Regions from separate parts of the Halobacillus salinarum genome, predicted to be linked through region 2. Evidence: riboswitches for the same ligand, from Rfam matches in the RefSeq annotation. Region 2 holds a riboswitch; the other holds the start of a gene.
What was found. Region 2 has a riboswitch for S-adenosylmethionine ahead of MUN89_RS12680 (homocysteine S-methyltransferase family protein). Riboswitches for the same ligand answer to the same signal wherever they lie in the genome.

Region 1: it holds a riboswitch for S-adenosylmethionine, as region 2 does, so the genes downstream of both, metK (methionine adenosyltransferase) here and MUN89_RS12680 (homocysteine S-methyltransferase family protein) in region 2, are expected to answer to the same signal.

Annotation. Positions count from the first base shown of each region.
Region 1 covers NZ_CP095073.1:1,820,536-1,831,428, forward strand. The annotation lists gene MUN89_RS09290 (DUF6612 family protein) at 1-537, opposite strand, end outside; gene MUN89_RS09295 (DUF6612 family protein) at 534-764, opposite strand; gene ytkD (RNA deprotection pyrophosphohydrolase) at 1,033-1,512, shown strand; gene pckA (phosphoenolpyruvate carboxykinase (ATP)) at 1,588-3,180, opposite strand; SAM riboswitch class I at 3,653-3,766, shown strand; gene metK (methionine adenosyltransferase) at 3,981-5,180, shown strand; gene asnB (asparagine synthase (glutamine-hydrolyzing)) at 5,334-7,247, shown strand; gene MUN89_RS09320 (C39 family peptidase) at 7,228-8,109, opposite strand; gene MUN89_RS09325 (gamma carbonic anhydrase) at 8,106-8,624, opposite strand; gene MUN89_RS09330 (alpha/beta hydrolase) at 8,692-9,474, shown strand; gene MUN89_RS09335 (tetraprenyl-beta-curcumene synthase family protein) at 9,491-10,567, shown strand; gene MUN89_RS09340 (tRNA 5-(aminomethyl)-2-thiouridylate-methyltransferase MnmM) at 10,569-10,893, opposite strand, start outside.
Region 2 covers NZ_CP095073.1:2,451,847-2,462,739, forward strand. The annotation lists gene MUN89_RS12640 (flavin monoamine oxidase family protein) at 1-1,434, opposite strand, end outside; gene MUN89_RS12645 (glycoside hydrolase family 18 protein) at 1,560-2,972, shown strand; gene MUN89_RS12650 (hypothetical protein) at 3,006-3,311, opposite strand; gene MUN89_RS12655 (Na+/H+ antiporter NhaC family protein) at 3,418-4,851, opposite strand; gene MUN89_RS12660 (DNA polymerase IV) at 5,010-6,266, shown strand; gene MUN89_RS12665 (hypothetical protein) at 6,392-6,967, shown strand; gene MUN89_RS12670 (class I SAM-dependent methyltransferase) at 6,975-7,679, opposite strand; gene MUN89_RS12675 (polysaccharide deacetylase family protein) at 7,814-8,527, shown strand; gene MUN89_RS12680 (homocysteine S-methyltransferase family protein) at 8,584-9,633, opposite strand; SAM riboswitch class I at 9,715-9,820, opposite strand; gene MUN89_RS12685 (NAD(P)/FAD-dependent oxidoreductase) at 10,011-10,893, shown strand, end outside.

The DNA of each region.
Region 1 (10,893 bases), 630 kb from region 2:
CCCTAATTCATTGTAGTCACTGTAAGTACCTGAAAGCGTCTGCTTCACTGAGGTTTTCTGACCACCGTTATCTATTGAAAAATTCATTTCTATATCTATCGCTTTGGGATAATAAGATTCCTTATTAATGGTGTAACGGTAAGTAACGTCATTAATCGTCAGTTTTTTAAAAAGGTCCTTTGGAAGTTTAGCTTCAGGAAAGTTTTCCTTCATCGTATTCTTAATGAGTTCTTGAACGTCCTCTCCTTTGGAATGAAAGGTAAGAATATAATTTCCTTCTTTTTCCTCTAAGTTAAAGTCATCTACATAGTCTTTAAGCTTGCTCAATTGTTTTGCAGGCATCTGGTCAGCAGCAGTAATCTGGCTCATTTTTTCCACCATGTTATCCGGGGCTTTTACCCATTGATTCGATCCTGGCTGGGAAATGAAAAATCCATCAGTTGTGTAGTATTGTTCGATCGATTGTCCCATGGTTTGGACGGTTTGATGGTAAGCCAGTGGGTCAGCGTGTACTTTTGCCTCTATGGATGTTTTCATAGGAATACCCCGGGCATCCTTGTTTCTTCAGCCGATTCAGATGAGAGGTCTCCGGTACTTACATGCTGAACGGACTCCATTTTCATACTAAAGCTCTCCAGTTGTTTGCTTGCGTCCAGGGACTTTTGGTAAATTTCCGCTACCTTTGCTCCCTCTGTGCTCGCACAGGCGGTCATGAGTAAAGTCATAATCAGCAGGGAAGCTATGAGGAATGATTGTTTCTTCATTGGTCTCCTCCTTTTTTGGCTTACTACTATGCATTACGAACGGGAAGGAAAAAAGTTTCAGTGCCTCCAATATACGCCTTTCAGGTTTATGGGCAATAATAGACAGGAATACTAAGAGTATAGGACAGCTGGTTTACGATTGTACTCGTAAGGAACGGTTTGTAATTAAACCTCCTTATGGTACGATTTAAAGAGCGTGGAATTTCAAGAGTTACTTGAACATAAAGCTGGTAGCGAGTAACTAGCAATAAAAGGCAGAGGATCATACATGAAGACATTTAACGATTATTATCGCAATGAAGTAACATTATCATTTGAAGATCATCCTTTTTCTAAATATCCAAAGCATGTCTGGGTCATATGCCGTTATCAAAACAAATGGTTATTAACCAAACATAAAGATCGTGGATTTGAATTTCCCGGAGGAAAAGTGGAAGAAGGAGAAACACCGGAAGAGGCGGCTGTAAGAGAGGTTAAAGAAGAAACGGGAGGCATGGTAGAAGAACTTACCTATGTCGGACAGTATTATGTAGCAGGCAAAGGCGGCACAATTATTAAGAATGTTTATTTTGCTATCATTTCTTCCTTAGCAGACCAGGATCATTACTTTGAAACTTATGGACCGGTGCTATTTGAAAGGTTTCCGGAAAAACTAGTGTCAAACGAACGGTTCAGTTTTATGATGAAAGATGAAGTCCTTCCGAGTTGTTTAACGTATATTAAGAAATATTTTGCCAAAGAAGTGTAGGAAAATAAAAAAACGGGTTGTACTTTTAAGTACAACCCGTTTTTTTTATATATTTGAGGAGATGAGGAGCGTTAATTACCGTCTTCCATAGACGGGACCTGCCTGTTTAATTTCAGGCGGCGCGTGTTTAAACTTTAAGAAATTGTTGTGAAATTTTTCGGCAAGCTGTTTCGCTTGCTCGTCGTAAGCATCGGGATCATCCCAGGTTTTTCTAGGAATTAATACTTCGTCCGGGACTCCTGGACACTGTGTAGGAATACTTAATCCAAAAACAGGGTCTTTATAGGTTTCTGTGGATTTCAATTCACCCTCCAATGCAGCATGAACCATGGAGCGGGTGTGGGAAAGGTTCATTCTTTGTCCTTTTCCAAAAGCTCCTCCGGTCCACCCTGTATTAACTAAAAATACTTCGGCGTTGAATTGATCGATCTTTTCTCCAAGCATTTCTGCATAAGTAGCTGGCGGAAGCGGCAGAAATGGAGATCCAAAACAAGCGGAAAATGTAGCTTGAGGGGACGTGATTCCTCTTTCTGTTCCTGCCAGCTTGCTCGTATAGCCGCTTAAGAAATGATACATAGCCTGTTCCTTTGTCAATTTGCTGATCGGCGGCAGTACTCCAGTTGCATCAGCCGTTAGAAATATGATCGTGTTCGGGTGTCCTGCTACGCTTGGCTGCACAGTATTTTTTATGTGGTCGAGCGGATAAGCGGCTCTCGTGTTTTCAGTTAGTGACGTATCATTATAATCAGGGGTTTTCGTATGTTCATTTAAAATAACGTTTTCCAAAACGGCACCGAAATGAATGGCTTCAAAAATCTGCGGCTCTTTTTCTTTGGACAGATTAATGCATTTCGCATAACATCCACCTTCAATATTAAAAACGCCATAGTTTGACCATGCATGTTCGTCATCCCCGATTAAACGGCGGTCTGCATCAGCAGATAAGGTGGTTTTCCCTGTTCCGGATAGCCCGAAAAAGAGTGCAACATCCCCTTCTAAGCCGATGTTGGCTGAACAATGCATGGGAAGGACGTTTTTTTGTGGAAGAATATAATTCATAACAGAAAAAATGGATTTCTTAATTTCTCCTGCGTACTCTGTACCGCCGATAAGTACAATGCGGTGCTTAAAGGAGATCATGATGAATGCTTCTGAATTCGTACCATCTACATTTGGAATCGCTTTAAATGTTGGAGCAGAAATAACTGTGAACTCCGCTTCATGATTCAGCGTCTCTTCCTTTGTAGCCGGAATGAACATCTGTCGTGAAAATAGATTATGCCAGGCAAATTCATTAATGACTTGAATTGGAAGGCGGTAACTATTATCAGCACCAGCAAATCCTTTGAAAACGTACAATTCTTCACGAGCTTTTAAGTATCTAAGTACTTTATGGTAAAGTGTAATAAACGTTTCTTCATCAATCGGCTGGTTTACGGAACCCCAGTCAACTTTCCCTTCAGATTGATGGTCTTTAACAATGAATTTATCTTTAGGAGATCTCCCTGTATAGGCTCCGGTAGTCGCTTGTATGGCACCTTTATCTGTAAGATTGCCTTCATGACGAGCAAGGATTTTTTCAACCAGCTGTGGTACAGACAATTGATGCTTAACATGCTCTTCGGTTAATAATTGGTTTAAGTCAGACATTTGATTAATGGCACTCATATGTTTACCCGCCTTTTCGTAAAATATTTCAATAGAACAGATGCTGTAATTTGTTAATTAGTATAACACATTGTGTTTAATAGTCCACGCTATTTTATAAAAAACTGAGAGTAATTTTCCTTCTAATCAACAAAGGAAAGTCATCCATAAAAACATCCCGAACTCCTTCTTACTTTAACTTATGTGAACGACATTATTTCGTTTACTATTCATCTGCATCAGGGGATTATACATGACCCCGGAATGAAAAGATTACATAAAGATCGTGCTTATAAAAAGTCAAACGTTTACGGGCATGCTTCATATGGTGATTATAAAACTTAGTGGTAACAATGTGCAGTCATTTGGTTCTTGGTAAGGGAATTTTCTTTCATAATGTCAAAGGATCTATTAATGGAAGATATGGCTTAGTCTGCAGCCATTTAATTGACAATACTAAGGGATTTCGTTACGATAATTTCGAACGGAAACTCTCTTATCCAGAGTCGGTGGAGGGACAGGCCCTTTGAAACCCGGCAACCCGTCAATCTTGACACGGTGCTAACCTGAAGCAAGGAGTACGTAAAACCTCCTTGGACGATAAGAGCGAAAGGAAGCACCCCCTTTCCTCGAGTAAGGAAGGGTTTTTTCTTTTTATAAGGAAATATCTGTCTAAGCTGTTTACAGCTGTAACCTACTCAAATCATCCGATTATGGTTTGGATACTATAATCTCCATATAGTGAAGATCTTAATGATCAATATCCTGGAAAGAGTTCCGTCTAATAATTTGTGCATGGAAAGAAGGAGGAGTTTTTGAGAATGTCTGCCAATCGTCGTTTGTTTACATCTGAATCTGTTACGGAAGGTCATCCTGATAAAATCTGTGACCAGATTTCTGATGCCATTTTGGACGAGATTTTAAAAAATGACCCGAATGCAAGGGTAGCTTGTGAAACAACAGTTACTACTGGACTTGTACTCGTCTCGGGAGAAATCAGTACAAATACTTATGTTGATATACCAGCCATTGTCCGCCAGACTATTAAGGACATCGGCTATACCCGTGCTAAATATGGATTTGATGCAGATACTTGTGCGGTACTTACTGCTATTGACGAACAGTCACCTGATATTGCTGGAGGCGTAGACGTAGCTTATGAAGCGCGTGAAGGTCAGATGAGCGATGAAGAAATTGAATCGATTGGTGCCGGAGACCAGGGGTTAATGTTCGGTTATGCCAATAATGAAACGAAAGAACTGATGCCTCTTCCAATCTCGCTTGCCCACAAGCTCTCGAAGCGTTTAGCTGATGTCAGGAACGATGGAACTCTTGCTTATTTGCGTCCAGACGGAAAAACACAGGTAACGATTGAGTATGATGACAATGATCAGCCGGTTCGAGTGGATACGATCGTTATTTCAACTCAGCATGCTGAGGAAGTCACACTGGAGCAAATAAAAAAGGACTTGAAAAAGTTTGTTATTGAACCAGTAGTTCCAACAGAGTTCATTGATAAGGAAACAAAATATTTCATTAATCCTACCGGTCGTTTTGTCATTGGAGGACCACAAGGGGATGCAGGACTTACAGGCCGGAAGATTATCGTAGACACATATGGCGGATACGCCCGCCATGGAGGCGGTGCCTTCAGTGGGAAGGACGCCACGAAAGTGGACCGTTCAGCGGCTTATGCTGCTCGTTATGTGGCTAAAAATATCGTAGCAGCCGGTTTAGCGGAGTCTTGTGAAGTGCAGCTTGCTTATGCCATTGGAGTGGCACAGCCTGTTTCGATTTCCATCAACACAAATGGAACGGGGAAAGTCTCCGAGGAAAAACTAGTTAAGGCTGTTCGGGATTTATTTGACTTGAGGCCAGCTGGAATTATAAAGATGCTTGATTTACGCAGACCGATTTATCGCCAGACTGCTGCCTATGGTCATTTTGGACGCACTGATGTAGAATTCCCGTGGGAAAAAACAGACAAAGCGATGGAGTTAAAAAGTCTCTTAGAACAATAAGTGTTACATCGTTCTTGAAGAAATATCAGGAACGATGTTTTTTTTATGAAATATTACATAAAATGACCAAGAAAGGCTCTCGAAGCCTTATAGGTTTTATGATATAATTTTATCTCGTAAGTTTAGACTGCAAAAAGAAAGTGAGGAACGTCTATGTGTGGTTTTATTGGAATGATTAGAGATCTTCCAGCGCTGCCTAATGATGAACAACAAGCGACGTTCAAATATCGTAATGATGTTATTACTCATCGCGGCCCTGATGACGAAGGGTTTTTTCACGATGATTATATATCTTTTGGCTTCAGAAGATTAAGCATTATTGATATTGAAAGCGGGCATCAGCCGCTAAGCTATGAAAATGACCGTTATTGGATGGTATTTAACGGTGAAATCTATAATTATGTCGAATTACGGGATGAGTTGAAAAAACAAGGGGCTCAGTTCTCAACAGAATCTGATACAGAAGTGATCATTGCCCTGTTTCATGAGAAAAGAGAAGAGGCTTTTAAGGAACTTCGCGGCATGTTTGCCATCTTAATATGGGACAAGCATGAGGAGACACTGTACGGTGCTAGAGATCCATTTGGTATAAAGCCGCTTTTTTATTCGGAAGAAGAAGAAGGCATCTTTTTTGCTTCTGAAAAGAAAAGTATTACTGTGGCCAGGCAGAATGAAGTAGTAAGTACAGATGCTCTTCAGCATTATTTAAGTTATCAATTTGTTCCTGAGCCTATGACTTTGACCGAAGGCATTCAAAAAGTTCAACCCGGTCATTACTTTATCAAAAAACCGGAAAAGCCAATCTCTTTCCACCGCTACTTCCATGCTACGTTTCAGCCGAAGCTCATGAGTAAGACGGACTGGATTACGTCTATTCAGGATGTCATGTTTGATTCAGTCAAAAAGCATATGCGCAGTGACGTACCTGTAGGTTCGTTTTTATCCGGCGGCATTGATTCTACTATTATTGTAGCCATGGCTAAACAGTTTAATCCTAATATTAAGACCTTTTCTGTTGGGTTTGAAAGAGAAGGCTATTCAGAAGTGGATGTGGCAAAAGAAACAGCGGAGAAGCTGGATGTGGAAAATATCTCTTATATCATATCACCGGAAGAATATGTCCAGAAGCTGCCAAAAATCATGTACCACATGGATGACCCTCTCGCAGATCCGGCTTGTGTTCCTTTATACTTTGTAGCAAGGGAAGCGAGAAAGCATGTAACCGTTGTGCTTTCAGGAGAAGGAAGCGATGAGTTGTTTGGCGGGTACAATATTTACAGGGAACCGGAATCTTTAAAAGCTTTTCAGCATATCCCTGCTTCCTTGCAGAAAATGATTGGACGTGTGGCAGATGTTCTCCCAGAAGGTGTAAAAGGGAAGAGCTTTCTGCAAAGAGGCACCACGCCTTTGAAGGAAAGGTATATTGGGAATGCGAAAATGTTTGAGGAAGCTGAGAAAGAAGCGTTGATGAAAGATTACCGTCAGGACCTTCCTTATAAGGAGATAACGAAATCTCTTTATGAAAACGTTCATACTTATGATCTCGTCAACCAGATGCAGTACATTGACATTCATACATGGATGCGTGGAGACATTCTTCTTAAAGCTGATAAAATGACGATGGCTCATTCACTTGAATTACGCGTGCCTTTTTTAGATAAGGAAGTATTTAACGTGGCGAGCGGTATTCCTGTGGATATGAAAATTGCAGAGGGAACGACTAAACATATATTGAGGCAGGCGTCACGTGGTATTATTCCAGACCATGTACTTGATCGGAAAAAATTAGGTTTTCCTGTACCTATCAGGCACTGGCTCAAGGAAGAGCTTCACGATTGGGCGAAAGTGTTAATCAAAGAAAGCGAGACGAGTTACTTAATTGATAAGAATTATGTTCTCAGCCTGCTGGATGCTCATGCTCAAGGAAAAGCGGATTACAGCCGGAAAATCTGGACGGTATTAATGTTTATGCTCTGGCACCAAATCTATGTAGAACGTAAGTTTCCACTTGAGGACTTGCAAAATGAAGATAAGACGAGAAGCAAGCTTACGGCTTCAAAATCGTAATCGCCTGCTTCCCCATCTGCACCCAGGCTTCTCTGAAGCTGTTAATGGGTGCTTTTTTTGTTATGTTTAATGGATCGTTAAAATAAATATACTCACGGTCATAGCCTGTTACAACAACTGAATGCTCCTTCCGGGTAACTTGTATTTTTCCCCCGGAGGTATGCCATGTCTCAAAGTAGCGGTCGGAAAGTTTATCGTAATCAGAGTTAATAATCACCCAGATAGGAAGTCCATCATTCACATATTGCAGGATTTGGGAAAAGTCCTGTCCGGTAAAATCAACGGCTCGTTCATCGAAGTACTCTTGAGTAAGCTCCATTATCGGTTTATGATAAACCCCAAGCCCCGGATTGTTCAACGAATACATATCTCCGACAAAGCCTTCATTAGGGTCGCCGTAATAGACTTTTCCATCGATAGTTTTTAAGGAAGCTGTATTTTTTTTGATTTCACTGGCCAGCTTCAGTTTATCTATTTTATTTCCGGAGAAGTGAAAAAGCATGGCCAGGCTTGTTACTTCACAGCCTCTTGGCAATTCGGGGTATTGTTCAATCATAGGTACCGAAAGCTTCACAGAAGGAAGGATACTTCCTTTATTGCTCATCTTTAAGGCCAGTTCAGTTCGTCCTTGTGAAACTTCTGTATCCGTGATAAATGTGGTGTAGAATTCTTTTCCTTTTGCAAGCCAGTGATGCTTGTTCACAAGCACTAGTAAAAGTGCCAGGCCGGCTAACAAAAATAGACAGCTGAATACCCGGGCCTGCTTTTTTAACGATAAAGGAAGTCGTGAAGAATAAAGGGCTAACATCATACCGCAAATAATCGTAAAAGAAAACAATCCATAAATCATTCTAACACTCACTTATTCAGCAATTCTTTGTAATATTGGCCTTTTTCAACGTAGGTTGCTCGAATGCGATCCAGTTCTTTGTAGTCTTCATTATTTAAAGAGCGGACGACTTTAGCGGGCCTTCCAAAGGCAAGGCAATGATCAGGGATGACTTTACCAGGAGGAACGAGGCTTCCAGCACCGATAAAAGAATTCGCTCCTATTTCTGCTCCATCCAGGATAATAGATCCCATTCCTATCAAAGCATTCCTTTTTACGTGAGCTGAGTGCAGTGTAACCTGGTGGCCGACAGTGACGCCGTCTTCTATAATCAGAGGTTGATTCGGGCTTTGATGAAGCAGGCTCAAATCCTGAATGTTGACTTCACTGCCGATTTTCACAGGAGCAACATCACCCCGAATGACCGTTTTAAACCATATACTGGATTTTTCACCAACTGTGATGTCTCCAGTAAGCACAGCATCTTGAGCGACAAAAACGGTCGGATCAATAGAAGGAATTTTTCCTTTATATTCGCAAATCATGATAATCCCCCTTATAATATGACTATGTACAGTATAGCAAATTTAGTTTTGGTTTAAGGGGAAGAAACGGATGAAAAAATTGATAGCTATGGAGCCAGTGGGAACGATCATTATTGTTCATGGTGCTTTTGAACATTCTGGGAGGTACGACCAACTGGCTAAACAGTTTCAAGCGGACGGTTTTCACGTCATTTATGGCGATTTGCCCGGCCAGGGTTCTTTTAAAGGCAGAAAAGGCCATATCAAAAGCTTTGATGATTACATACAAACGATAAAAGCTTGGTTATTTGATGCAGAAGAAAATCTGCCGTTATTTTTATTAGGACACAGCATGGGAGGGACAGCCGTAATCCGTGCAATGGAAGAATTAAAGCCTTCCGTATCCGGCGTCATTCTTTCCTCTCCAGCAGCTGGTCTGCTGTCTAAGGCTTCCCGGCCCATGGAAGCCCTGTCTTATGTATTAAATTATCTTTGTCCTTCTTTAAGAGTACAAAGAAAGCTTAAACCGGAAACAGTGACTACCAGTCCGGAACTAATCGAAGAATATAAAGTAGACCCTCTTCTCATTGATCGGGTATCTATTCGATGGTACCGTGAATTCCGTAAAGCGATCAAGCAAGCTTTTCTATATATTGACCAATTTCCTGACGTGCCTCTATTAGTTATGCAGGCAGGAGAAGATCTGATTGTAGACCGCTACAAAACATTGGAATGGTTTCATAAAGTGGAAAGTAAAGAGAAGACTTATAAAGAGTGGCTTCATTTCTACCATGAAATATTTAATGAACCAAAAAGAGATGAAGTATATCACTATACGCTCAATTTTATGCAGCAGTTAATATCAAAAGACTAGGATAGGAGGATCTGTCTTGTCGGGACAAGTTCCAAATAACGCTGTTAAAATGATGGTAAACGTTTATCGATTCATTTTTCCAAGCGTTCATCAAGAATTAGACTATTGGATTAAAAAAGCCCAGGCTATACCTAATCAAGAACTGAAAAACCAAGCCTTGGCAAGCATCAGGGATAAAACGTTTCATTGTGAAGGGGGAGCGATCTACGCTCTGCTTGCAAACACTAATTGGAGAGAAGCCATTCGATTTATCGTCGCTTACCAAACTATAAGCGATTATCTGGATAATCTTTGTGACCGCAGTACATCGATGGATCCTAAAGATTTCAGAATGCTTCATCAATCGATGACGGATGCGTTGACTCCAGGTAATGAGTTAAAGGATTATTATCATTATCGTACAGATAAAGAGGATGGGGGGTATCTTCACGCCCTCGTTAGAACCTGTCAGCAAGTACTCGCGGGTTCGCCTGATTATCGATATGCTTTAATGCACACGAATAAGCTTGGCGGTCTGTATAATGACCTGCAGGTTCATAAACATGTCATTGAAGAAGAAAGGATTCCGAGGCTTAAGGGATGGTTTGAATCCCACCAGCCGGATTGGCCGCATCTGGAATGGTATGAATTTTCCGCGTGTACGGGTTCTACACTTGGCATTTTTTGTCTTGTCTCTTATACGCTGGGTGGGAAAATGAACGATGAGCTTGCCGGTCAAGTGGAAAAAAGTTATTTTCCATTTATGCAGGGCCTTCATATTCTGCTTGATTATTATATTGATCAGCAGGAAGATAAGGAAGAAGGAGATTTAAATTTTTGTTTCTATTATGAGCATCAAGAACAGATGATCAATCGTTTTAAATATTTTGTTGAACAAACGAATGTGGAAGTATCAAAACTTCCAGATCCTAAGTTTCATCAGATGATTCATAAAGGGCTGGTTGGTTTGTACCTGGCGGACCGCAAGGTAGGTAAGTTAAGCAATGCCAAAAGGTTCGTCAAAGATCTTCTTAAAGTCAGTGGAAAAAAAGCTAAGTTTTTCTACATTAACACGAAGATGTACCATATGATAAAGCCTGGACGACCTTTGTAGGTCATTCAGGCTTTTTTTCAATCGCTAATATAAACGGTGGTGAATTTTGTTGATTAATAAATTGATACTTCAGCACTTCATAATGTGTTTGATTTAACGATTCGGCAAAGGAAACAACCGCATGCTTTTCCTCTTCTCCGCCGGGATGCCCATGATATACTACGACTACAGCCATCCCGCCATGATTAAGTAATTCAATTAGCTGTTGTAAGGAAGATACAGTTTCCTCCGGGGTAGTAATGACTGTTTTGTCACTTCCAGGCAGGTAACCAAGATTATAAATCGCCCCTTGGATTTTTCCTTTATGTTCTTCTGCTATCAGCTTG
Region 2 (10,893 bases):
TGATTCAATAGCTCCTTCTATCCACCCGTGAAAATTAGAGGTATGTTCGCCGGCAAAGTGCAGTTTTCCTTCAGGTTGGCGAATGTATTCAGAGAAGTTCTCCCCTTGGCCGGGAATGAATAATGTAAAGCAGCCCGCTGAAAAAGGGTTCCTTGACCAATTGAACGAAATACTTTGTCTGAATTCTTTATACACAACCGTCCCATAAACGTTTGCCAAATCTTTTAAGACCATTTCTGTCATCTGACTGGGTGATACGCTGTTCCAAAGTAAAGCATTCTGACCCCAGCTGTAGCTGGCAAGAAGTACTCCAGAGGAATTAAAAGGGTTCTGATGGCTTGAAGGGTATGTAAACCTTATCGGCTGATCTGAGATAATATTTCCGTAATTCATGGTTTCCCAGAAACGGTGTTTAAATTCCATTCCAATTTTTATGGAGGGCACGCTAGGCAGTTCACAGATGGCTTTGCGTTTCTGAAAAGATACTGACTCAAAAGGAATCATGTCGATAAATTGCAACACTGTAAAAGGCAAGGTAATAACAGCCTCATCTCCAGAAAAAAGATAAGTATCTCCATTAACCGTATGGGCTGTTTCAAACGTAACTCCTTCGGAACTTTGGTAAATTCTTTTTATCCGTTGGTTGAAAACGATATTGGAGGCCAAATGAGGAAGAAACGCATGAGGAAGATGGTCGTTCCCACCGTTGATTTCAAAAAACTGCGTTTCTTTATTAAAAATGGGATAGATAATGTCTGTTAAAATATCTAAAAAAGAAAATTCAGGAAACCCTTCAATTCCTAATAATACTCCGATCAACCGTACTGCTGCTTTGGACAAGGAAGGACCTAAAGGGTTATATTTTAAAAATTCTCCTATTGAATAACGAGAATACTCCTGTTTTAAATGGTTTTTCTCCTCCTGATTACTGTTCTCATATTTGTCAAGAAACGGCTGAATTGCAGCCGTGAGCAGCTCTGTTGCTGTTTTTCCTTTTTCCCATCCAACGAGCGGATACTGGAGGACTTCTGGGTGTTTTTCGTAATACCTCTTGGTCGTCAAAACGTTATTTACGAATATAAAATCCTTATCGGAAGTATTCATAAAGGGATGTAAGGAAAGGTGAAACTTCTGAATATAGGCCATGGCCAGTTCATGGGTATCCGGGATTCTCATCGCTCCTACATCTAAATAATTTCCTTGTGTGAAAGGCTTTCTCACGGTGAAAATCCGCCCGCCAATCCGATTATTTGCTTCGATGATCGTGATTCGGTAACCTGCTTGTTTTAACAATGACCCCGTTACAAGTCCGGCCATACCAGCTCCTGCAATAAGAATATGTTTGTCTTTCTTTTTAGGAGACAGTCCATTTCGAATGATGGACAGCAGATCCTCAGGATATTTCAGATCGTTAGAATTATTGAAGCGCATCATGTAAACTCCCTTTTTTTTACATTTTATGAACCGGGCGGCAGTGTATGAGAAAGAATTGTTTAGAATCGTAAATAAACCATTCCTCATTGAATAAGATGGTGATAGGAAAGAGGGAGGTCAAACCTATGCAAGTTTATGTGGTGCAGCCGGGAGATACATTGTGGGGAATTTCACAAAGGTATAACTCTTCCATCAGTCAAATTGGTTTACTTAATGGACTTAATGATTGGAATCGACTTGTAGTGGGGCAGGCATTGGTCATTCCCGAATTAGCGAAGGAATATGTTGTAAAGCAAGGCGACAGCCTGTGGGGAATCGCTCAACAGTTTGGAATTTCTGTTCAAGAGCTTGCTCAATTCAATCAGATTACCGATCCGAAGCTCCTCTACGTAGGCGATTTACTGCGTCTGCCTTACGTACGTTACACAGTTCAGCCTGGAGATTCTTTATGGGCGGTTGCACGCCGGTTTGGCGTGTCAGTAGAAGAGATTATGACAAACAATACTCTCTCGGATCCAGCTTTAATCTATGCCGGCCAAACCCTTTATATCCCTGCACCAAGTTTACCCGCCATTGATGTGAATGCTTATACGACTTCGATTGATTCACAAGGAGCTCAGGAAGTATTATATTTAGGACGTAATTTTACTTATTTATCTCCATTTATGCACTCGGTAAGGAACGACGGCTCAGTTTCCAATATAGAGGACGCTCCGTTGTTAGAAGCTGCACAGGCGAATGATGTGGCTCCTTTATTTGTGCTTACCAATTTTGCAGAGGGTTCCTTTGATTCTGATCTAGCAGCGACCATCCTTAGAAATCCAGAACTGCAAAACAAAGTGATCTCCAATGTGTTAAATAAAATGGCAGAGAAACATTATTCGGGTCTGAATATCGATTTCGAATATGTCTACCCTGAGGATCGGCAAAATTACAACGACTTTTTAAAACGAGTGACTGAGCAATTACATGAACGTGGATACATCGTTTCTACTGCTTTAGCACCAAAGATCTCCGGAGACCAGCAGGGCTTGCTTTATGAGGCTCATGATTATGCTCAACAGGCTCAAATTGTAGATTTTATCATATTAATGACTTATGAATGGGGATGGGCGGGAGGGAGACCCTGGGCAATTGCACCGATCAACAAAGTAAAAGAAGTGCTGGATTATGCGGTCACGGTTATCCCAAGGGATAAAATTGTTATGGGCGTGCCTCTTTACGGACGGGACTGGAAGATTCCATGGGTGGAAGGCACTTATGCGCGTACCGTCAGTCCAAAACAAGCGGTGCAATTAGCTTCATTATATGGCGTTCCAATTCAATATAACGAGCAGTATCAATCCCCTTATTTTCGATATGCAGACGAACAAGGCCAGCAGCATGAAGTTTGGTTTGAAGACGCCCGGAGTGTTCAAGCTAAATATGATGTTGTTAAAGAGTATGGTTTAAGAGGGATAAGTTATTGGGTGCTCGGCAATCCCTTCCCGCAGAACTGGCCGGTATTACAAACGAACTTTACTGTTCACAAACGATAAAACCGAAAGAAGGTACTTCCTCCTTTCGGTTTTTTATTTTTGGTGCTTTAACTTTTCTTCTTCCTCTGCTATGACAAACGCTAACTCGTCATTCCCAAATACAGACAATACATTCAACAGAGCAGTGGTTGTAATTTCTTCTGCTTCTTCCAATGGAACGGTCGATTCCAAAGCATTCTGCAGGATTTGATTTTTGACCTGGGAAGGATATGCTTTTTGATAGAGCTGCTCCGCATCTAAATTGTGATTTATACACCACTGGGCGAACACAAGCACCATGGTCTTTTCATCCTGTTTGTATTGTTTAATGATCTGTTGTTCCTGTTCCTTTTCGTTCATTTAATTTCCTCCTGTCTATTTAAATCGTAAGAGGAGGTTAGATGGATGTCAATTTTTATACGTAGTTCACATCGCTATCCTGTTAGGGAATGCTTGCTTCATGTGTCTATCTCATAAAAAAGGAAAATACCCCGAACAGAACCGCGCTTATCCCGGCACCAATCAACGCGGGAGCCAGTTTCTTTTTAGAATATTTAATAACGTCCAAATCCATAATCGTACATAAGGTTACCGAGTTATCGCTTAAAGGAGAAGCGAAAGCTCCAAAGGTCCCGCTTGCAAAAACCGCTCCAATGACAAGCAGGATATTTACGCCGGCATCATGGGCAAGCGTAATCCCAAGCGGCATTAACAGACCCCAAGTTCCCCAGGAAGATCCAATAAAGTAAGAGATAACTCCGCCAAGAAGGAAAATGACCGGAGCTACAAACAGGTGAGGAATCCAGTCCACATGCCCTGTAATATAGTCCGAAAAGCCGAGATCTTCGGAAACTGCTGATACTCCCCAGATCAGTGCAAGCAGAAGGATAACGGACATTAACTCATTTCCGCCCTTAATAAAGTGACTGACTAGCTTGGACACCTTATATTTTTGAAACATGAAGTAGATAAACGCAAGGATTAGCGAAATAAGCAGGGATTCCAGCATCACCCCTAATGCATCACTGCGAATGAAAGCTTGAAAAACGGAATCCGCTCCTTTGTGACCGTCCCACCAGCTTAGAAAAATCGTCAATCCAAGAAACGTGATCAGCGGAAGAAGTAGATTCAGTGGTTTGATCGCAGTATCTTGTTCATAAGCTCTATGGCATGCATCCAATCCTTCCTCACCTTGCTGTTCTTCGGCGTTCTCCCCGGAATTTTGCTGCATCGCTTCATCCGATTCACTTTCTTTCGGCTTTTTAAAAAAACTGTAATAAATGCCGATTAAGATTAAGACAAGAGAAAAGAAGTTAAACGGAATGCTTTTTACATACACCATGTAAGGTTCTTGATCAATTCCTGCTTCTTGCAAAGCATCGCCTATCGTCGTAACCATATAGCCGACGAATGCTGTTGCGATAGGTACCAAGGCAACGACGGGATTCGAGGTCATTTCAATGGCAAAACCAATCCTTTGTTTCGACATTTTTAATCGTTTCCGCAAAGCCTTCATAATTGGAGCCACCGTTACGATGCGGAAATCCGGATCACTAAAAGTCCCTAATGTCGTAATCCACGTTAAAAACATCGCACTTTTTTTCGTTTTTACTTTATCGTTCACCAGATGAACGAATCCTTTAATGCCTCCCGTGAATTTTATCATGCTGATAAGACCTGCAAAGCCATACAAAAAAATAATAATGCGGATGTTGCTGGATTCGACTACATTATCCACTATATAGGATAAGGCGGTTTTGATGCCTCCTAACAAGCTTGGTTCTATAATATAGGCGCCCACAATTAAACCAACAAACAATCCAGGCTGGACCTGTTTCGTTAAAATTGATATAGGTATGACTAATATAAAAGGTATTAAAGCGACCCATGAATGATCCATTACGCTCAGCTCCCGTCTTCAATTCTTCACACTTGCCATTAGTATGAGTAAGTATGGAGAGAACATGTACAATTGACTTTTTCTAGAAATTTCATGTATACGATTGGAAAATGCTTGTGTATAATAAGAACAAACGTTCGTATTGAAGGTGAATTGAGATGGATTATTCTATGTATCCGCGTAACGATGTGTTGTGCATTGATATGCGTTCCTTTTATGCAAGTGTCGAATGTGCTAAGCGCGGGATGGATCCCAAAACAGCTCTGCTTGCTGTCGTCGGGGATCCAAGCCGGAGCGGAAGCATTGTCCTTGCTGCCTCGCCGGCATTGAAAAAAAAGCATGGCATCAGCAATGTCAGCCGCTATTTTGAGCTTCCTGATGACCCTCAGCTTGTGATCGCTGAAGCTCATATGGGCGACTATCTTGAAGTATCTGTAGAAATAACGAAGACCATTATGAATTACGTACCTCAAGAGGCGATCCACGTTTATTCCGTTGATGAATTATGGGTGACGATTACTGGTTTGCAGAAGTTATACGGTCCTCCTCGTGAGACTGCCCGGCTGCTGCAGCACCAAATCCGTGAACAATTCGGCATCGAATGTGCCATTGGGATCGGGGATAACAAGTTTTTAGCGAAAGTCGTCATGGATATTCACGCGAAAAAAGCAGACGACGGTATAGCCGTATGCCGTTATGAAAATGTAGAACGGCTGTTATGGCCTACTCCGATTGAAGATATCTGGGGAATCGGCCGCCGCATGACGCGAAATTTAAACCGTATGGGAATTGTTACGCTCGGCCAGCTTGCGAAACACCCATTGAAATATTTGCAGAAGCATTACGGAATTATGGGGGAACAGTTGTATTACCACGCGTGGGGGATTGATCTTAGCCCTGTCACCGGAAGTTTTATTAAGACGGAGCAGAAAAGCTATGGTCACGGCATTACACTGCTTAGGGATTATGAAAAAGAAGAAATCTATGCGTGCTTTTTAGACTTGTGCGAGGAAGCCTGCCGCAGAGCAAGAAGAGATGATAAGGAGGGGCGGACGATTCATTTAGGTGTCGGCTATGCTAAAGAAACCGGAGGCGGATTCAGCCGGTCGATGTCTATCCAGACCCGGACCAATAGTACAATGGATGTGTATAAAACTGTAATTACATTATTTGAGCGCTTTTATGATGGAGAAAGTAAAATTCGCAGAGTCTACATTTCACTCACCAATCTTAACGACGAAGCGGATATCCAACTGAGTTTTTTTAATGACCGCACAAAAGAAAAGGACGTAGGGGAAGTGATGGACAGAATCCGCGATAAATTCGGAACGACGGCTATACTCAGGGCTACCAGCTTCACGAATTCCGGGATTACAATTGAACGAAGCAATAAAATTGGCGGACATAATGCTTAAAATCGCGGTACATGACTGCTTCAGACTGTCGGGATAGCCCGGCAGTTTATTATCAAGCCTGCATGGACAAGGTTTCATAATGCAGGAAAAGGGTATGTAAAAATATGGATGTTAGGGGGTGGAAGATGCTCAGCAAAAAAGAACTGTGGAAGCTGCGGGTTGTAGAGCTCGTACAGATCAATATAGGAATATTATCCGTAATCGTTCTTTTCAACTGGTATTTTTCAAACGAATATCCCTTATCAATTTTTTGCTGTCTTATAGGAGTAATCTTGCTTGGTTCATTCATTGTATCGAGGTACCGGGAACAAACCGGCAAAGGGTACCGGCCGAAGAGTCTGAAAAAATTGAAAGAATACGAAAAAGAAAAAATGGGAGAAAAAAGGCGGCACCGGCAACATCAAATAGGAACCACGTTCTTTCTCCTATTGGCAGGATTATGCTTTATTCTGCCGTTTATTATAGATCTTCCTGCAAATTACGCTCACCATGACACTGGTAATTATTTATTACAGCTCATTTTTCCTTTGATCGGCTTAAATCTAGGCTCATTTATAAGAGCAAGGCGAATGGACAAGTCTGAAAAAGGACAAGCCTTGAAAACTACATTTGAATCCGGGATGAAAACCTTTGTACTAGGAACAGCAGCCTGGGGAGTCAGTGTAGTAGTCATTGTGATCGCTGTGCTTCTTTTCTCTTAAAAAAAGCTTATTTATAACAACGGTACACACGGCAGCCAATTGGTACATCCGCGCTTGAAATAAAGGCGGCATGCTTTACCCACAGATCATAATGCTCGACACCAATGTTCGCTGAAGGACTGTAATCCTGCTGATCCGCGGCTGCATGGGCGAGCGAGATGTCTTCTGCTTCTATATAAGTGAACCCTTTTTCATACAAAAGATCCTTCCACTCATTCTCACAAAACACCTGTTTCACACCATAGATATCGTGTACTTCTTGCTTTTCACTATCAGACAGCTTATTTTCAGCTGTCATTTCAATCATCAAGAGATGCCCGCCAGGCTTCAAAACCCTGTACAACTCTCCGATAGTTTTTTCAATAGATGTAAAAGAGACGACCGATTCAGATAAAACTAAGTCGAATAAATCACTGTCAAATTCCAGATTCTCAGCGTCTCCCTGGATGATATCCACCCGGCTCAAATGATCTTCAAATCTTTTTTTCGTCTTTTCGATCATAAGAGGATGCTGATCGACTGCAGCTACCCGGCAGCCAAATGTATGAAATAAGTGCCAGGCTGTCTGGCCGGTGCCGCAGCCGATATCGAGCACATACGTTTCAGGGGTGATTTTTTCCTCGTTTAACAAATCCTCCGTCAATGCAAGACCGCCTGGATGAGCGCCACCGATCCCAAATAAAGCTAATAAATCTAAATATTTATTTTCCATCGTTCTCCTCCATCCATCAGTTCACCATACCTTCAACATATGTGAAAAACTGCCCAGCGTGAGAAGAATTTACATTTAAGCAAGCAGGCTCATGGTAAACTAACTACATAAAATTATTTCAAGGGATCGATGAAATGAGAAGCATAAGAATAATCGTCCTAATTCTAATGGGCATCCTATTTTTATCAACAGGGACCTATTATTTAATGAATGCGAGAACCGTGCAGCTTTTTGGCGGGATCACGAGTAAAGTCAGCACAGAAGAAAAGGTCGTCGCCCTGACGTTTGACGACGGTCCTACTCAACTTACCGATTCTCTTCTGCAACTGCTGAACAACTATAAGGCGAAAGCAACTTTTTTTCTTATCGGAAATGAACTGGAAAAGCATATGGACTTTGGAAGGCAAATCGCAGGAGAGGGGCATCAATTGGGGAATCACTCGTACACCCATAAGCGAATGATTTTTAAAAGCCAATGTTTTATTAAAAAGGAAATAGAAAGAACAAATGACTTGATTCGTAAAACAGGTTATGAAGGCGAAATTGATTTTCGTCCGCCGAACGGGAAAAAATTGGCGGGGCTCCCCTATTATTTAAACAAACAAGGAATCGAAACCATTACTTGGAGTCTTGAACCGGATTCTTATTTTGACAAAAATCCGGATAAGCTTAATTATGTAAAAGAGAAGGTAGAGCCTGGTTCAATTATTCTGCTCCACCCAATGTATGATAAAAATGAACTTGAAGTTGTTCAGGGAATTCTGGAGTCGCTTTCCAAGGAAGGCTACCAGTTTGTTACCGTAAACGAACTTCAACAATACGAATCACGAGCTTCTAAGGAAAGTTAATGTAAAAATAACACCACCATAACCCTGAGAACGAAAAGGTTATGGTGGTCTGCTTATTAAGCTCTGGTTTTATAAGCAGTATTCGTTTGATTCAGTGTACTGTCACTGCCAAATAAAAAGTGTTTCTCCATGTCAGGAGAGTAGGTGGAGTTCACTGTTTTTCTTCCTACCGTTTCAGCTACTTCTCTCAGCATACTAGGAGAAGCACCGCAGCATAAACCATAGTAATGCACCCCGGAACGCTGCGCTTCTTTTGCCCATTCTGCTAACTCATACCTGTTGCAGTATAATGGATCAAGTGAAGTCGGGAAAGTGGTCTCCGTTGGAAGGGAGCAGGAACAGCCGCCGTCCGGCAGATTAAAGAAGGTCGGATGTTCTTCTGTTGTCCGGTATGGAATAGGCAGTGCGCCAACGTATCCATCGACGGCCTGAGTAATTCTTTCGATGTAAGGCTGCATCGTAGCAGGACCGCGGAAACAATTCATTCCCACCACTAAAGCCCCTTGTTGTTCAAGGAGGCGGCAAGCTTCTTCTACCTCATAACCATCCCGTAATTTATTTTCTCCCATCACGCCAAAGGTAATGACCGCCGGAAGTCCTTGCTTCTTAATTTCTTCGAGAGCAATTTTTGCTTCTTCGTAGTAATAAAAGGTTTCCCCGTTAACAAAATCGACGCCTTCTTCTTTGCACCAGCTGATCATCTCATGAAACATACTTCGAATGGCCGCTTTTGATTCTTCATCTTCAGGGTCGAACAAATTAGTATTGGAAATATTCCCGGCAACCAGTGCCTCTTCTTCAGGGTGTTCTTCCGCTACTTCCTTGGCCAGCCTGATCGCCTGTCTATTCAACGGCTCAAGTAAATCTTCCTTACCAATAATTCTCATTTTCTCACGGTGCCCGTTATACGTAAAAGCCAGCACCACATCAGAACCAGCAAGCATATAATCCCGGTAAGTCTGTTTTAATGCCTGTGGATTATCAAGTGCCACTTCTGGGACAAATGAGCCCGCCTGCAAATACCCTCTCCGTTCCAATTCAAATAAGTAGCCCTCACCGCAGATTACGGGCCCATCCTGCAATCTTTCTTCTAGAGTTCGCTTCATTACTATCCACACCTTTCCAAAAAATAAAACAGTCACTCTTCTTAAAATAAGAAGAGTGACTGAAATAATCATCAAATCCTCCTCTTATCTTCCAGATTAAGTAATCTGTAGGATTTGGCACCTTTTCAAAAAATGAAAGGTTGCCGGGCATCAAAGGGCCTAGTCCCTCCGCCGCTCTTGATAAGAGTCTTTATAAATTTGGCTTGCTAGAAATTATAGCGGGGGAGAAATTAGTTGTCAATCCATTTTCAAAAGATTTTGAAACGTAAAAAATTGGATTATAAAGTTAAAAAGGCAGCTCCTGCCCAGCGAATAAGGTGGGCTTGTCGAGGCAAAGTAAGAGGACCAACACTATAATTTTCAGGAGTGAAAGACAAGTGTACGATACAATTATTGCAGGAGCGGGCATCGCAGGTCTACAGGCCGCCATTCAATTAGGACGATACAATCGAAAAGTGCTGGCGATCGATTCGAACGATGGCAGGTCAACTCTATGCAGAAACTATCACAACATTTTAGGTTTCCCTGATGGAATCAGCGGTATGGAGTTGAGACAACTGGGACGTGCCCAGGCTGAACAATTTGGGGTGAAATTCTGTCTTGAAACGGTTGAATCGGTCCATCAAAATGGAAGGCATTTCTTAGTAAAAACGAACCTATGTTCCTACGAAGCAAAAACCGTTGTTCTTGCCACAGGAATCAAGGATAACCTTCCTGACTTTGAGGGATTGCGTGATTGTTTAGGTATATCGGTTTATGTATGTCCGGATTGTGATGGTTTTGAAATTACGAAGAAAAAAACCATCGTAATTGGATCGGGAGAAACAGGGGCAAGAATGGCTTGCACATTAAAGTATTGGAGCAACGACATCGTATTGATCAACCACGGACGAAAAGTCATTCCTCATGAGCTTGAGAAGGAATTAAAAGAGAAGAATATTCAACTTTATGAAACAAAAATAAATACGCTTATCCAAGAAAATGGGTATGTTCATAAAGTAGAGACGATGGAGGGGACAGTGATAACAGGGGAGCGGGCTTTTGTCGCAATGGGAGGAAACGAAGTTCGTTCAGACCTCGCGAAACAGATTGGAGCAGAGGTGAAAGAAAATCAGCACATTTTCGCGGATTCCAGAACGAAAATGACAACCGTAGAAAACGTTTGGGCCATCGGTGATATCGGCGAGCACTCTGAATTAGTAACCGCGGCCATGGGGGAAGGATCCATTGCTGCGATATGGGTTCATAAAAAACTTTTAC